DNA from 3 places in the Streptomyces sp. NPDC002573 genome. Region 3 is predicted to be linked to each of the others. Evidence: riboswitches for the same ligand, from Rfam matches in the RefSeq annotation. Region 3 holds a riboswitch; each other region holds the start of a gene.
The links. Region 3 has a riboswitch for cyclic di-AMP ahead of ACFYX0_RS10975 (transglycosylase family protein). Riboswitches for the same ligand answer to the same signal wherever they lie in the genome.
Positions count from the first base shown of each region.

Region 1: linked by a shared signal. The riboswitch ahead of ACFYX0_RS00910 (NlpC/P60 family protein) and the one ahead of ACFYX0_RS10975 (transglycosylase family protein) in region 3 are both predicted to bind cyclic di-AMP.
Region 2: linked by a shared signal. The riboswitch ahead of ACFYX0_RS15895 (NlpC/P60 family protein) and the one ahead of ACFYX0_RS10975 (transglycosylase family protein) in region 3 are both predicted to bind cyclic di-AMP.

Region 1 is NZ_JBIARC010000001.1:198,581-203,982, forward strand. Features, by position in the region: gene ACFYX0_RS00900 (peptidoglycan DD-metalloendopeptidase family protein) at 1-377, shown strand, start outside; gene pcrA (DNA helicase PcrA) at 433-2,955, opposite strand; cyclic di-AMP (ydaO/yuaA leader) riboswitch at 3,208-3,377, shown strand; gene ACFYX0_RS00910 (NlpC/P60 family protein) at 3,386-4,561, shown strand; gene ACFYX0_RS00915 (tellurite resistance/C4-dicarboxylate transporter family protein) at 4,702-5,402, shown strand, end outside.
Region 2 is NZ_JBIARC010000014.1:53,683-59,084, reverse strand. Features, by position in the region: gene ACFYX0_RS15925 (cytochrome P450) at 1-13, shown strand, start outside; gene ACFYX0_RS15920 (SRPBCC family protein) at 120-605, opposite strand; gene ACFYX0_RS15915 (PP2C family protein-serine/threonine phosphatase) at 778-1,968, shown strand; gene ACFYX0_RS15910 (SHOCT domain-containing protein) at 1,990-2,487, opposite strand; gene ACFYX0_RS15905 (hypothetical protein) at 2,594-2,797, opposite strand; gene ACFYX0_RS15900 (hypothetical protein) at 2,909-3,436, opposite strand; cyclic di-AMP (ydaO/yuaA leader) riboswitch at 3,829-4,001, shown strand; gene ACFYX0_RS15895 (NlpC/P60 family protein) at 4,009-5,402, shown strand, end outside.
Region 3 is NZ_JBIARC010000008.1:148,243-153,644, forward strand. Features, by position in the region: gene ACFYX0_RS10960 (nucleoside triphosphate pyrophosphohydrolase) at 1-40, shown strand, start outside; gene ACFYX0_RS10965 (cytochrome P450) at 296-1,615, shown strand; gene ACFYX0_RS10970 (transglycosylase family protein) at 1,890-2,897, shown strand; cyclic di-AMP (ydaO/yuaA leader) riboswitch at 3,108-3,275, shown strand; gene ACFYX0_RS10975 (transglycosylase family protein) at 3,280-3,975, shown strand; gene eno (phosphopyruvate hydratase) at 4,282-5,402, shown strand, end outside.

The DNA.
Region 1 (5,402 bases), on a different contig from region 3:
CCCAGAAGGGGCTCAGCGCCTACTTCGGCCAGGCCGGGGTCAACTGGATGTCGGTGCACACCGGCATCGACTTCCCCGTCTCGTACGGCACGACGGTCATGGCCGCCACCGACGGCACCGTCACCACGAAGTGGAACAGCGCCTACGGCAACATGATGATCGTGACGGCGAAGGACGGCACGGAGACCTGGTACTGCCACCTCTCCAGCTACCGCGTCGCGTCCGGGGCGGTCGTGAAGGCCGGCCAGCCGATCGCGTACTCCGGCAACTCGGGCAACTCCACCGGCCCCCATCTGCACTTCGAGGTGCGGCCGAACGGCGGCGCCGCGATAGACCCGCTGCCCTGGCTGCGCAGCCACGGGCTGGACCCCACCTGATCGAAGACCCACAGAGGAGAGCCTCTGCCGTGCGGCGGGGGCTCTCCTGTGTGCCCTACAGCTTCTCCACCGGCGCGTACCGCAGCAGCAGCCGCTTCGGCTTCGTGTCCCCGAAGTCGATCGTCGCCTCCGCGTTCAGGCCCGTGCCCTTCACGCCGACCACCGTGCCCAGGCCGAACTGGTCGTGCGTGACGCGGTCGCCGACCGCCAGGGAGACCACCGGCCGCTCCGTCGCACCACCCCGGCGCGTGGCGAAGCCGGACGCGCCGGCGGCCGAGGACCGCGACCGGGCCGACGAGAGCGACGAGGACAGGGAGGCCGCCACACCCGAGACGGGACCCGAGGAGACGGGCGCGGACGAGCCGCCCGTCCGCTTCCACTCCACGTGCTGGTCCGGGATCTCCTCCAGGAAGCGCGAGGGCGGGTTGTACGAGGGCTGGCCCCAGGCGCTGCGCATGGCGGACCGGGTGAGGTAGAGCCGCTCCCGCGCGCGGGTGATGCCCACGTACGCCAGGCGGCGCTCCTCCTCCAGTTCCTTGGTCTGGCCGAGCGCGCGCATGTGCGGGAAGACGCCGTCCTCCATGCCGGTCAGGAAGACCACCGGGAACTCCAGGCCCTTCGCGGTGTGGAGGGTCATCAGCGTGATGACGCCGCCGCCCTCCTCCTCGTCGGGGATCTGGTCGGAGTCGGCGACCAGGGCGACCTGCTCCAGGAAGTCGGACAGCGTGGCCGCCGGGGTGCCGGCCCCCGGTGCCGCCGCGGCCTCGCCGCGCTCCTGCTCGAACTCCAGGGCCACGGCGGCGAGTTCCTGGAGGTTCTCGATGCGGGTCTCGTCCTGGGGGTCGGTCGAGGCCTGGAGTTCGGCCAGATAGCCGGTGCGCTCCAGGACGGCTTCCAGGACCGTGGCCGGGCCCGCGCCCGACTCCACGATGGTCCGCAGGTCCTCCATCAGCGCGTTGAACCGCTTGACCGCGTTCGTCGAGCGGGCCGCCATGCCGTACGCCTCGTCCACGCGGCGCAGCGCCTGAGCGAAACTGACCTTCTCCCGCTGGGACAGGGCGTCGATCATCGCCTCGGCGCGCTCGCCGATGCCCCGCTTCGGCACGTTCAGGATGCGCCGCAGCGGAACGGAGTCCTCTGGGTTCGCCAGCACCCTCAGATAGGCGAGGACGTCCCGGACCTCCTTGCGCTCGTAGAAGCGGACGCCACCGACGACCTTGTAGGGCAGGCCGACGCGGATGAAGACCTCTTCGAAGACACGGGACTGGGCATTGGTGCGGTAGAAGACGGCGACGTCGCCCGCCTTGGCCTCGCCCCGGTCGGTGAGGCGGTCTATCTCGTCGGCGACGAACTGCGCCTCGTCGTGCTCCGTGTCGGCGACATAGCCGGTGATCCGCGCGCCCGCGCCCGCGTTGGTCCACAGGTTCTTGGGACGGCGCGACTCGTTGCGCTCGATGACCGCGTTGGCGGCACTCAGGATCGTCTGTGTGGAGCGGTAGTTCTGCTCCAGGAGGATCGTGGTGGCGTCCGGGTAGTCCTCCTCGAACTGGAGGATGTTGCGGATGGTGGCGCCGCGGAAGGCGTAGATCGACTGGTCGGCGTCACCCACGACGCACAGCTCGGCAGGCCGGAGGTCGTCCTCGCCCGGCGGCACGTCCACGGGGTGCCCGGAGGTGCCGACCAGCTCGCGGACCAAGGCGTACTGCGCGTGGTTCGTGTCCTGGTACTCGTCGACGAGGACATGGCGGAAGCGGCGGCGGTAGTGTTCGGCGACGTCCGGGAAGGCGCGCAGCAGGTTGACCGTCGTCATGATCAGGTCGTCGAAGTCGAGGGCGTTCGCCTCGCGGAGCCTCGACTGGTACAGCGCGTAGGCCTGGGCGAGGGTCTTCTCGAAGCCGTCGGCGGCCTGGGCTGCGAAGTCCTCCTCGTCGATCAGCTCGTTCTTCAGGTTGGAGATCTTGGCGCTGAACGACTTGGGCGGGAACCGCTTGGGGTCGAGGTCCAGGTCGCGGCAGACGAGCGCCATCAGCCGCTTGCTGTCGGCGGCGTCGTAGATCGAGAAGGAGGACGTGAAGCCGAGCTTCTTGCTCTCGCGGCGCAGGATGCGGACGCACGCGCTGTGGAACGTCATCACCCACATCGCGTTCGCGCGCGGGCCGACGAGTTGCTCGACGCGCTCCTTCATCTCGCCCGCGGCCTTGTTGGTGAAGGTGATCGCGAGGATCTGCCCGGGATGCACGCCCCGCTCGGCCAGCAGATAGGCGATGCGGTGGGTGAGCACCCGGGTCTTGCCGGAGCCGGCGCCGGCGACGATGAGCAGGGGGGAGCCGGCGTGCACGACCGCCGCGCGCTGGTTCTCGTTCAGCCCCTCGACCAGGGCCCGGGGGTCGAGGACCGGGCGGGGCGCGCCGTCGCGGTAGTGGGTGTCCCGGGTCGGCGGCACGTCGAAGTGCCCGCCGAACAGATCGTCCGGAACCGGCTCCGGAGCGTGATCGTCCTCGGGCGGCGGGGGCTCCCCCTCCGGGGCCGAGTCGGCCTGGAGGTCCGCCAGGAAGCTGTCGTCAAAGAGGCTGCTCATCGCTCTCCGAGTCTAGGGTGCCCCACCGACAACCGACCGCCGTCCCGGAAACTCCACACTCGGACCGGCTCCGCGCCTCACCTGTCACCATACGGGCCTGCCTGCTCACGGTACGCGCCCGAAGCGAGGGTCTGTAGTCAAGATCACGGAAATGTATCGGGCATATCACGCATCAACCTTCACAGGAGCCACAACAGTTGGCTAGCGTGCCGGGCGGGCCGCACGACCCCCACCGGCGAACGTCGCCGGGTCGCGCGGCCTCCGCCGAGTCCGGTGCGCCCTGCGGCAGCCGGAGCCGGGGACCCACCCGACCTGGGGTGAATCGGCCACGCGTCCTGGGGGACTTGGCCGTAGGGCACACACCTTCCGAACCACCCGCCCGAACCCGACAGCTAACCCGGTAGGCGGTGTACGGAAGGAGACGCCTTTCATGGCGCCGCACCGCAAGTCCCGCCCCTCGGGCCCACGCATCGCGGGCATACGCACCCCCGCCCTCGCGACGGCGGCCCTGACCTCCGTGGCGCTGCTCTCGCAGACGGCCCAGGCCGCCCCCTCCACCGACGGCAGACCCAGCATCGAGGAGGTCGAGAAGAAGGTCGACGACCTCTACCGCCAGGCGGAGTCGGCCACCGAGAAGTACGACGCCGCCAAGGAGCGATCGGCCGAGCAGCGCAGGCACGTCGACAAGCTCCTCGACGACGTGGCCCAGCGCACACAGAAGCTCAACGACGCGCGCGAGGAGCTCGGTTCGTTCGCCGCCGCGCAGTACCGGACCGGGGAGGCGGCCCCCGACACGGCCACCTTCCTGCTGGCCGACAACCCCCAGGACTACTTCGACCAGACACAGCTGATGAGCCGGCTCACCGGCCGTCAGAAGGAAGCGGTCGACCAGTACGCCACCGCCCAGGCCGCCACGATGAAGAAGCGGCAGGAGGCCGCCGACAGCCTCCGGACGCTCGACGAGTCGCAGACGGCCCTGCGGACGGCCAAGACGGACGTCCAGGACAAGCTCTCCGCCGCACGCCGGCTGCTGTCCGACCTGAACGCCCAGGAGAAGGCGCGGCTCGCCGCGCTCGAGAAGAAGAAGCAGGAGGAGGCCCAGCGCCAGGCGGAGGCGCTGGCCCGGCAGCAGGCGGCCCAGCAGAAGGCGGCCCAGCAGCAGTCCTCGTCGAGCACCTCGAGCGGCTCCTCGGGGTCCTCCACCACGGCCCCCTCCGCGGGGTCCACCGCGACGGGCTCCTCGTACGCCACGAAGGCGGAGAAGGCCCTCGCCTTCGCCCGCGCGCAGATCGGCAAGCCGTATGTGTGGGGCGCGACGGGCCCCGGGTCCTACGACTGCTCGGGCCTGACCCAGGCAGCCTGGAAGGCCGCCGGGGTCACGCTGCCGCGCACCACGTACGACCAGGTGAACGTCGGCACGACGGTGCCGCTCGCCGACGCCCAGCCGGGCGACCTGATCTTCTTCTACGACGACATCAGCCACGTAGGCATGTACATCGGCAACGGCATGATGATCCACGCCCCCAAGCCGGGCGCCTATGTCCGCGAGGAGTCGGTCTACTACGGCGGCGCGTCGATCATCCACAGCGTGGTGCGACCGGCCTGAGTCCTACGGCGCCGGGTGCCGCGGGCGGCACCCGGCGCACGAGGTCGTCTGCGGGGTTCACGCGCGCGTGGGGTTGTTTTCGGGCTCCACGCGCGCGTGGCCCGTACGCAAGCCGGGCGCGCGTCCTTAGCATCGGGCGCATGTCTGGCACCTCCGCGCTCCGCACCCGGTGGGCGCAGCGTCCGCCCGCCACCGGGGCCGCCGTGATGGCGACCGGCATCCTGTCGATCGGGCTGCACCAGGCCGGGTACGAGCTGCTCTCCCGTATCGCCCTCGTGCTGGCGGGCGTCGCCTGGCTGGGAGTGGCCGCCGTCATCGCACTGCGGCTGCTGGGGGCGCGCCTGGAGTGGCCGGTCAACTCCCCGGCCGCGCTCGCGGTGGTCCCGGCCACCACCGTGCTGGGCACCCGGTTCGCGCTCCTGGGCCGGCCGCAGCTCGCCGAGGCGCTCTTCGTACTGGCCCTCGTGCTGTGGGCGGTTCTGGTCCTCCCGGTCGTACAGGACTGGGAGCGCGGTATGTCCGGGGTGGTGTTCCTCGGCTGTGTGGCGGCGGAGGCGATCGCGGTGCTCGGGGCGGTGCTGGCCGCGGCCCTACGGGTGCCCTGGATCGCCCATCTGGCGCTGGTGTTCTTCTGGTTCGGGCTGGTGTTCTACCTGATCGGGCTGTGGTGCTTCGACCGGCGACAGGTGGCGGTCGGCGCGGGCGACCAGTGGGTGGCGGGCGGTGCGGTGGCCCTTTCCGCGGTGGCCGGGACACGGCTGATCCGCGCCGCCCACTCCGGCCTCTACCTCTGGAACGTCGACGACACCGGCGTCCTGCGGAGCGTCACCATCGCCCTCTT
Region 2 (5,402 bases), on a different contig from region 3:
TCTGCATCCCTGAGCGGACGGCCGCCCCCGCCCACGGCACACCGGGCGGGCCCGAGGACGGCGGCACAGCGCGGCGCCCCGGCCGCCGGAGACGGCGGGGGCGCCGCGGAGCCACGGCCTCAGCCGATCGGACCGGGGCCGCCGGGGTCACCGGGCCGGATCCGATCCCGCCAGGCTCCGGATTCGCTCCCGCGCTCTTCGATGAACTCCTTGAAGCGCCGCAGGTCTCCCTTGACGCGCCGGTTGATGACGCCCAGGGTGTCCGCCGTCCGCTCCACGGCCCCGGCGGGCTCGACGTCCATCACGAGCTCCACCCGGGTGTGCATGTCGTCCACGCGCTGGAAGCGGACCGAGCCCTTCTGCCGGGTGTCACCGCTGGTCGTACGCCAGGTGATCCGCTCGTCGGGAAGCTGGTCGACGATCTCGGTGTCGAACTCCCGGCGGATGCCGCCGATCTTGGTGGTCCAGTGATTGTGGCGGTCGTCGAGCTGCCTGACCTCCTCGACACCCTCCATGAAATTCGGGAACTGCTCGAACTGGGTCCACTGGTTGTAGGCGGTACGGAGGGGAACCTCGACCTCCACCGTTTCCTTGACCGTGCTCATCTGCGCCTCCTTCGGCTGATCGAACCGCGACCGGCCGGGGCCCGCCGCTCGGATCCTGGTCATCGCGCCGAGTACCCGGCACGGACCCGTTTACGGCGGCGACGTCCCGACCAGGGCGGGCGCGGCCTTCACCCGGTGGCCGCGCGACCGATGGCGAGGCAGGGTGGTATGCATGGGTCTCCGGCAATCGGCCGTCGCGGGGCTACGAGAGCAGTGGCGGTCGAACCATGCCCTCCTGCTGCTCCCCGTCGCGCTGATCGTCGCGATCATGATCGTGGACATCCACTCCCCCGAGAGCATCCATCTCGGCCCCGCACTGGTGATCGCGCCCGCGCTCACGTCCTCGTTCGCCGGGCCCCGGCTGACCGGCCTGGTCGGGGCGCTCGCTGTGCTCGCGCAGGTCATCATCGCCGTCCTGCACGGCGGGCTGGGCACCACCAACCACATCGTGCAGATCCTCACCCTGTCCGTGCTGTCGGTGATGATCGTGGTCTACCGCGCCATCCGGGACCGGCACCGTGAACAGCTGGCCCAGGTCCGGTCGGTGGCCGAGGCCGCACAGCATGTCCTGCTGTGGCCACTGCCGGAGCACATCGGTCCGTTGCGGGTGGCGTGCCTGTACCTGGCGGCCGAGGACGAGGCGCAGATCGGCGGCGACCTGTACGCCGCCACCCGGGCCGACAGCAGGGTGCGCGTCCTGATCGGCGACGTACGCGGCAAGGGGCTCTCCGCCATCGGCGAGGCCGCCCTGCTGCTCGGAGCCTTCCGTGAGGCGGGCCACCGGCAGTCGTCGCTGCCGGATCTGGCCGCCACCCTGGAGCAGAGCGTGATCCGCTATCTGGCCGACTTCGAGCCGCCCGAGGAAATGGGCGAACGCTTCGCCACCGCCCTGCTGATGGAGATCCCCGACGGGGACCCGATCACCCGTATGACCAGTTGCGGGCATCCTCCGCCACTGCTGCTCAGTCCTGGGCACGTGGTCACCGTCCCGAGCGTGCACCCCGCACCCCCGATGGGGATCGGATCGGCGCACCCGGACGACTACCACCTGGACGTGTTCTCCTTCGAGCCCGGCGACACCCTCCTGCTCTACACCGACGGCGTCATCGAGGCCCGCGACGCCGCTGGCCGCTTCTATCCGCTCGCGGACCGCGTCGCCCAGTGGACCGAGGAGAACCCCGAGACGCTGCTGCACCGCATCCGTCGTGATCTGCTCGCCCACACCGGCGGGCGCCTGGACGACGACGCCGCGCTCATCGCGCTGCACCGGACGCCCAGCGTCCATCACGGGCGTCCGCACCAGCGGATCATTCACGCCGACGGCTTCCGTCACCGTCCGCAGAACCAGCCGCAGGGCGGGTGATGCACCCCCGGTCCCGCAACCTCAGGTGGTGAAGGGGGTGGAGGGACCCGGAGGGGTGGGCGTGGATGCCGGCTCGGACGTCGGGCGGGCCTCGGCGGCATGGCTCGACAGGACCAGTTCCTTCGCCCTGCGGAACTCGTCGTCCGTGATGTCGCCGCGGGCGCGGATCTCGGAGAGCCTGGCGAGTTCGTCGACGCTGCTGGTGGGCCCGCGGGTGCCGGCGGTCTCGCGGATGTAGTCGTCGACGGCGCGTTGCTGCGCCCGGGCCTGGGCCAGCTCCCGGCGCCCCATCTCCCTGCCGCGCACGATGACGTACGCGAAGACGCCGAGGAAGGGCAGGACGAGACAGAAGACCAGCCAGCCGGCCTTGGCCCAGCCGCCCATGGAGTCGTCGCGGAAGATGTCGAGGACGACCCGGAAGAGCAGGACGAACCACATGACCCACAGGAAGAACCACAGCAGCGTCCAGAAGGCGCTCAGCAGGGGGTAGTCGTACGCGAGGTACGTCTGTGTGACCATTTCCTCCTCCGTTCCGGGCATGCGCCCCGACAGCGGCCCCTGGGGCCTTCAGGGTGCCCCCGGCATCCGGCGGCGGGCCTCACCCGGGGCGGGTGAGCGGGCACGGTCACCCCCACTCCGGCAGCCGACGCATCTCCACGACATGCAGTCCGAGGGACTGGCAGCGGGCCAGCAGCTCGTACACCTGCGCATCGTCGAGGACGGGCCCGAACAGAAGGGTCTGGCCGGACATCGTGACGTGCTCCAGCTCGGGAAACGCCTGGGCCAGCGTCTCCGACATCTGCCCGTCGACACGGATCTCATAGCGCATGGGCTGCTCTCTCGCGGATGGCCTGGGGGCGGGCGACGTGCGCCTCTCCCCGTGATGGTCCGCTCCGATGCGCCCCCGCACCTCACCTGGTGCAGGTGAACCGTCCCGCCGTCAGTCCTTCACCGCGATCTTGAACACGATGATCAGCAGACCGATCAGCAGGTTGATCGTGGCGGACACGGCCACCAGGCGCCAGGAGGCCCCGGCATGGCGTGCGGCGGCGGCCGACCAGCCCATCTGCCCGGCCACGGAGACGGAGAGCGCCAGCCAGACCGTGCCCCGCAGGTCCAGGCCCAGCAGCGGGCTGACGGCGACCGCAGCGGTCGGCGGGACGGCGGCCTTGACGATCGGCCACTCGTCACGGCACACATGGAGAACGGTCGCGCGGTCCAGACGCGGCTGCGCCAGGCGGGCGCCGAACAGCTGGGCGTGCACATGCGCGATCCAGAACACCACGCCGGTGCTCATCAGCAGCAGCATCAGTTCGCCCCGCGGCACCGGGCCGTGGGCACCGGCCCCGACCACCACCGAGGCGGCGAGCAGGGAGCCGTAGACACCGCCGGTGTAGTCGGCACGGGCCCGGCGTTCGGCGACGCGCGCCCGGGCGACGGAGCCGTCCGCCTTGGACCTGCGTCGCATGGGGGATGACATTCCTGATCGCTCCACCTCGTCGTGCCGAAGCACCGGACTCATCGTGCCGAAGCAGCCGAATAACGGAATATCAGAAATACGACGTGAGGGCGCGCATCGGGCACAGGTGTCCCCGGCGGCGCGAGCGAGCCACCCTGCCGGTGCCCGGGGCGCCCGGTGCCGCCCACCCGGCGCGGGAACATCTTCGCGCTCCGTTCCGCCCGAAAGGCGACGCCCGGACGAGGAGCCGATCAGCGAAAAGCGGAGCTCGATGGGAACGCCCAGACGAAAATCACACTTAGGTATCGGACATTTCGCGCTTCAATCTTCACGCCAGCCACACAAGTTGGCTAAGTTGACGACTAGGCCAAGCGACTCCCTCCGGCGAACCTCGCCGGGTTGCACGGCCTCCGCCGAATCCGGTGCACCTTGACCACAACCGGAACCGGGGACCCAACCGACCACGGGGTGAATCGGCCCAACTGCCGTCGAGGCAGGGGCCGTAGGGCATACCTTCCGGATTCGTCCGCCCGAACCCGTCAGCTAACCCGGTAGGCGGAGCACGGAAGGAGTACGACCCCATGGCGCCGGAGCGAACCCCGGGCCCAGGAGGCTTCGACCTCCCCGGCAGGCGCAGGTTCACCGAGGACGACGCGCCGAGCCGCGCCGAGGTCCAGCAGCGGATCCACAGCCTGTACGACCGGGCGGAGACCGACAGCGGAACCTTCAACGCGACGCGCGCGGTGGCGACGGGGACGCAGCGGCGCGCCGATCCGGTACTCGACAGGGATCGCCGACGCGCCGATCCCGCCCTCGACGACGTGGCCCGGCAGTGGTTCGAGTCGGCGCGCCTGAGGCTGGGCCCGACCGTTCCGGCCGCGCTGCCGCGCGACAGGATGCCGGACAGGCCGTCCGCGGGCCGGACCTCGGAGCCGGCGAGTCTTCCGGTGAGCGACCTCGTCGTCCTCCTGCGCGAGCTGGGCCTGGCCGACCGGCCCGACCGCGAACTCACCGCCGGCCCGGCCGCGCGCCCCGTGGCGGAGCTGACCGCCGCTGCCGTGGCGGAACCGGCCGCGGGCCCCGCCGCGGAGCTGACCGCGGGACCCACTGCGGAGCTGACCGCCGGCCCCGTGGCCGCGCTGCCCGCCGCCCCGGCGAGGCTGCCGGAGATTCCCCAGGTCATGCCGGGCCTGGCAACCGAGCCCGAGTCGTCCGTCCCCGAGACCGCCAAGGAGCACACGCGGCAGCGGCTCTCCGCGGCCCGTGACCTGCTGGCCCAGCGGTCCGCGCGGCAGGGCACGCCGTCCCCGGCGGTCGAACCCCCGCCCGCGACGGACGCCTGGCGCCCTGCGGACGCACAGGACGGCCTGGCGGTCCAGGAGGCCTGGCAGCGGCAGCAGCCCGCCGGCCTCGGCATGGACTTCCCGGCCGCCTCCCCCGGCACAGGCCTTCCCGCCGCCGTCCCGGCGGCTCCCCTCGCACCGGATCCGCTGACGGACCCTCAATTCGCCACGGGGACCATGCCGTTGCCCGCGGCCCCCCAGGCGTTCCCGACCATGGAACCCTGGCCCGCCACCGTCGGCCAACTCCCCACCCCCGAACCCTTCCTCCCCACCCCGGAACCGTTCCTCGCCGCCCTGCAGCCGTTCCCCACCACGGAACCCCTGCCCGCCGCACCTCAACTCCCCGTCCCCGAACCGTTCCTCGCCATTCCCCAGCCCTTCCTCACCGTCGAACCGCTGCCCGTCGCCGAGGCCGTTCCCGGCGCCGGACTCCCCCTGGGGACGGGCGCGGCGCAGGAGCCGGGGTACGACACGAAGTACGCGAAGGCGGTCGCCTTCGCCCGTGCTCAGCTCGGCAGGCCCTGCCTCTGGGGCGCGGCCGGACCCGAGTCGTACGACGCCGCCGGTCTCATCCAGGCCGCCTGGAGGGCTGCCGGGGTGACTCTCCCGCGTGCGGCCCGCGACCAGTCGGT
Region 3 (5,402 bases):
GACCGGGCCGGAGAGCGACGGGCTCGGGTCGGAGGTCTAGGAGCGGCTGCGGCGGGGAGTCGCCGGGGGCCGGGGAGCGGCGGGTTCGGGTCGGTGGTCTGGGAGCGGCTGCGGCGGGGAGTCGCCGGGGGCCGGGGAGCGGCGGGTTCGGGTCGGTGGTCTGGGCGCAGCCGCCGCAGCAAGCCGCCGGGGGCCGGGAGCCGGGGTCGAGGCCGGCGGGCTCGTCGGCCGAAGCCCCGGGGTCGAGGGCGGACCTGGCAGGGCGGGCCCGGGCGGCCGTGGATACCGTCGGGGAGTGACCGACCAGCACCAGCCCGCCCGCCCCGCTTCCACCCCCGGCCCCGAACTCTTCACCTGGGAGTTCGCCGCCGACCCCTACCCCGCCTACGCCTGGCTCCGCGAGCACGCCCCCGTGCACCGGACGCGGCTGCCGAGCGGTGTGGAGGCCTGGCTGGTCACCCGTTACGCCGACGCCAAGCAGGCCCTGGCCGACCAGCGGCTCAGCAAGAACCCGGCACACCACGACGAGCCCGCGCACGCGAAGGGCAAGACCGGCATCCCCGGCGAGCGCAAGGCCGAGCTGATGACGCACCTGCTCAACATCGACCCGCCGGACCACACCCGGCTGCGCCGGCTGGTCTCCAAGGCGTTCACGCCCCGCCGCGTAGCCGAGTTCGCGCCCCGGGTGCAGGAGCTGGCCGACCAGCTCATCGACCGGTTCGCGGACCGCGGGTCCGCCGATCTCATCCACGAGTTCGCCTTCCCGCTCCCCATCTACGCGATCTGCGACATGCTCGGCGTCCCCCGCGAGGACCAGGACGACTTCCGGGACTGGGCGGGCATGATGATCCGCCACGGCGGAGGCCCCCGGGGCGGGGTCGCGCGGTCCGTGAAGAAGATGCGCGGCTATCTCGCCGACCTCATCCACCGCAAGCGCGAGGCCCTGTCCGAGACGCCCGGCCCCGGCGAGGACCTCATCTCAGGGCTCATCCGCGCCTCCGACCACGGCGAGCACCTCACCGAGAACGAGGCCGCCGCCATGGCCTTCATCCTGCTCTTCGCCGGGTTCGAGACCACCGTCAACCTCATCGGCAACGGGACCTACGCCCTGCTCACCCACCCCGAACAGCGGTCCCGCCTCCAGACCTCGCTCAGCTGCGGCGAGAGGGACCTGCTGGAGACCGGCGTCGAGGAACTGCTGCGCTACGACGGCCCGGTCGAGCTGGCCACGTGGCGGTTCGCGACCCGGCCGCTCTCCATCGGCGGGCGGGACATCGCCGCCGGTGATCCCGTCCTCGTGGTGCTCGCCGCCGCGGACCGGGACCCTGAGCGGTTCACCGAGCCCGATGTGCTCGATCTCTCCCGCCGTGACAATCAGCACCTCGGCTACGGGCACGGGATCCACTACTGCCTCGGTGCGCCCCTCGCCCGGCTGGAGGGACAGACCGCCCTCGCCACGCTCCTCACCCGTCTCCCGGACCTGCGACTCGCGGTGGATTCCACCGATTTGCGCTGGCGCGGAGGGCTCATTATGCGCGGATTGCGCACGCTTCCGGTGGAGTTCACCCTGATTCCGGAGGAAGATCACCGCCGTACCGCCGGTGCCGCGGAATGAGGTGGCGGACACGCCGATGGTCACAGAAAAGTGACAGTTTCTCAGCTCCGTAATCTTCACGTGATCTGTGCTGCATTAACTTGTGACAAGTGATCCGCTGCGGATACCTTCACGCATCAACGAGGCGGAACTCCACATCCGCCGCGTCGGCCCCTGCTGTCGTGTGAAAGGCAACCGCATGCTCTCCGGGAACGGTCGACACCGTCGCCCCCGCCAGGCTCCGGCACTTCTTGTCGCCGCAGGGGTCACCGGCTCAGCGATCGCCATCCCGCTCTTGGCCGCCACCGGCGCGAGCGCGGCCAGCGGCACGACCTGGGACCGGGTCGCGGAGTGCGAGAGCGGTGGCGCCTGGAGCGCCGACCACGACAACGGCCGCTACGGCGGACTCCAGTTGACGCAGGAGGACTGGGACAAGTACGGCGGCCTCGAGTTCGCCACCAGTCCCGACCAGGCGAGCCGCTCCCAGCAGATCGCAGTCGCCGAGAAGATCCTGGACAAGCGAGGCGTCTCCGCGTTCGGTACCTGCGGCACGGTCGCCGGCCTGGGCCAGGACAAGGCCGCGGCGGACGTCGACACGGGCGTGGGCGACCACCCCTCCGGCGGCGGCGCCGTCTTCTTCTCGGACACCGGGGTCGGCTTCGGGTCGTCCGATACGTCTGACGAATCCCACTCGTCCAAGTCGCACCATTCGTCGGGAGCATCGGACTCGGCCAAGCCGTCGGGCTCGTCGGACTCGCCGTCGACGTCGCCTTCGTCGTCCCCGTCCTCCTCCGGGTCGCCGTCGTCCTCCTCCTCTCCCTCCTCGTCCGACTCCGACTCCCCCTCGACCTCGCCGTCCTCCCCGTCGTCCTCGACGGCGACGGACGACTCGACCGGGGACGACGAGGACGGCAACGGATCGGACGACCTGCTCGGCACGCTCTCGGCCACGACGAAGAGCGACCAGTCGGACAAGGTCGCGCAGAACGGGGCGTCTTCGGCCTCGGGTGCCGGCCGCCACCGCGGCGACAGTGCCGACGAGGGCGACACGGACGGCCGCAGCGGCGAGTCGGCCGGCCGTCATGCCTCGCGCGGCTCCGCTGCCGGGCGCGAGACCGCCGACGACTCGTACCTAGTCCGTCTCGGAGACACCCTGTCGGGCATCGCCGACTTCCTTGACCTCAAGGGTGGTTGGCACGCGCTGTACGACGCGAACAAGCAGGAGATCGGCGCCGACCCCAACCACATCATGCCCGGTCTGAGCCTTGTGGTGACGGCTGGACTGGCCGGCGACGAGTCCTGAGCAGTCGTCCGAACTGCCGTCCCGACGGCGCCATTTCACGCCCCGCTTCGCGCTGAATGTCCGGTTTGGCGAGAGTGAGATATGAGTCTCATAAGCCCTGATCGTCTTTGAAATTCGGCGCGTCGCCTGCTTACGGTCGTGACCGCTCGCCACAGCGGGCCCCGACGGTCGCAACGCCGAATCCTGCCAGCGGCCGTGCGGGAACAGTCGACGCTTCGAGCGCCGTAGGCAGGAGCGGGGGACCCAAGGTAAGTGCCGCGCCCGGGAGTTGACCGGGTGCGGCTAGGGGTGGAGCCGCGCGCCGGGGAGGCGTGCGGCCGGGCAACTCAACCGGCCCGAACCCGACAGCTCACCTCGCAGGCGTCGGTGAGGGGATCGAACCATGCTGTGTTCCGGCAAGGGAAAGCACCGCCGTCCGTCCAAGGCCGTCCGCGCCATCGCGCTCGCCGGTGTCACCGGCGCCGCCGTCGCCGGCCCGCTGATGGCGGCCGGCAGCGCCTCCGCCGCCACCGCCTCCCAGTGGGACGCCGTCGCGCAGTGCGAGTCCGGCGGCAACTGGTCCATCAACACGGGCAACGGCTTCTACGGCGGCCTGCAGTTCACCAACTCGACCTGGGCCGCGTACGGCGGCACCGCCTACGCCGCGCGCGCCGACCTGGCCTCCAAGGGCGAGCAGATAGCCGTCGCCGAGAAGGTCCTCGGGGGTCAGGGCAAGGGTGCCTGGCCGGTCTGCGGCACCGGTCTGACCAGCGCCCCCTACAACGGCGCCGCGGCCTCCACGGGCAGCTCCACCGGTTCCGGCAACTCCGTGAAGAGCACCACCACCCGCTCGACCGAGCCGCAGGCGGCCAACCGTTCCGCGCAGCGTCCGGCCGCCAAGAAGACCGTCACCACGCCGACCGGCAAGAAGGTCAAGAAGGGCGACGGCGAGTACAAGGTGGTCAAGGGCGACACCCTCAGCTCGATCGCCGAGAAGCACCACGTCCAGGGCGGCTGGGAGAAGCTGTTCCAGCTGAACAAGGACATTGTCGAGAACGCCGACCTCATCTACCCGGGCCAGCAGCTGCACCTGAAGTGACGGCTGTCCGGCGGTCGGCCCGCGGCCTCCCCCGAGCCGCGCCCCTCACGGTCGGCACCCCCTGAGGACCGCCCCCGTCCCCACGGGCTCCCCGCTCCGATGCGTATACCCCCGAACGCATCGGAGCGGGGCTCTTTGCTTCGGCGTCCCTTCTTCGTCACCCGCTCTTTGTTCCGGGATCGAACAATGTGTACCGTCACCCTGTCCGCGGGACGGTCGGTCGGCTGGCCGATGCCCCGGGACGGTTAGGCTCTAGTCGCAAGGCACACCAGCCCCGCACTTTCAGCGTCACATTCCACGAAGGAGATGCTCGTGCCGTCCATCGACGTCGTCGTAGCCCGGGAAATCCTGGACTCCCGAGGCAACCCCACGGTCGAGGTCGAGGTCGGCCTCGACGACGGCAGCACGGGTCGTGCCGCCGTTCCGTCCGGCGCCTCCACCGGCGCCTTCGAGGCCATCGAGCTCCGCGACGGCGACCCCAACCGCTACCAGGGCAAGGGTGTCGAGAAGGCCGTCCTCGCGGTCATCGAGCAGATCGGCCCGGAGCTCGTCGGCTACGACGCCACCGAGCAGCGCCTGATCGACCAGGCGATGTTCGACCTGGACGCCACCGACAACAAGGGCTCGCTCGGCGCCAACGCCATCCTCGGCGTCTCCCTCGCCGTGGCCCACGCCGCCTCCGAGGCCAGCGACCTCCCGCTCTTCCGCTACCTGGGCGGCCCGAACGCGCACCTGCTGCCGGTGCCGATGATGAACATCCTGAACGGCGGCTCGCACGCCGACTCCAACGTGGACATCCAGGAGTTCATGATCGCCCCGATCGGCGCGGAGTCCTTCTCCGAGGCCCTGCGCTGGGGCACCGAGGTCTACCACACCCTCAAGAAGGTGCTGAAGGGCAAGGGCCTGTCCACCGGCCTCGGCGACGAGGGCGGCTTCGCCCCGAACCTCGGCTCCAACCGCGAGGCCCTCGACCTCATCCTCGAGGCCGTCAAGCAGGCCGGGTACGTCCCCGGTGAGCAGATCGCCCTCGCCCTCGACGTCGCCGCCTCCGAGTTCTACAAGGACGGCAAGTACCTCTTCGAGGGCAAGGAGCGCTCCGCCGCCGAGATGACGGAGTACTACGAGGAGCTCGTCGCGGCCTACCCGCTCGTCTCCATCGAGGACCCGCTGTTCGAGGACGACTGGGCCGGCTGGAAGGTCATCACCGACCGCCTCGGCGACAAGGTCCAGCTCGTCGGCGACGACCTGTTCGTCACCAACCCCGAGCGCCTCGCCCGTGGCATCGAGGAGGGCACCGCCAACGCCCTGCTGGTCAAGGTCAACCAGATCGGTTCGCTGACCGAGACCCTCGACGCCGTCGAGCTGGCCCAGCGCAGCGGCTTCAAGTGCATGATGTCCCACCGCTCCGGCGAGACTGAGGACGTCAC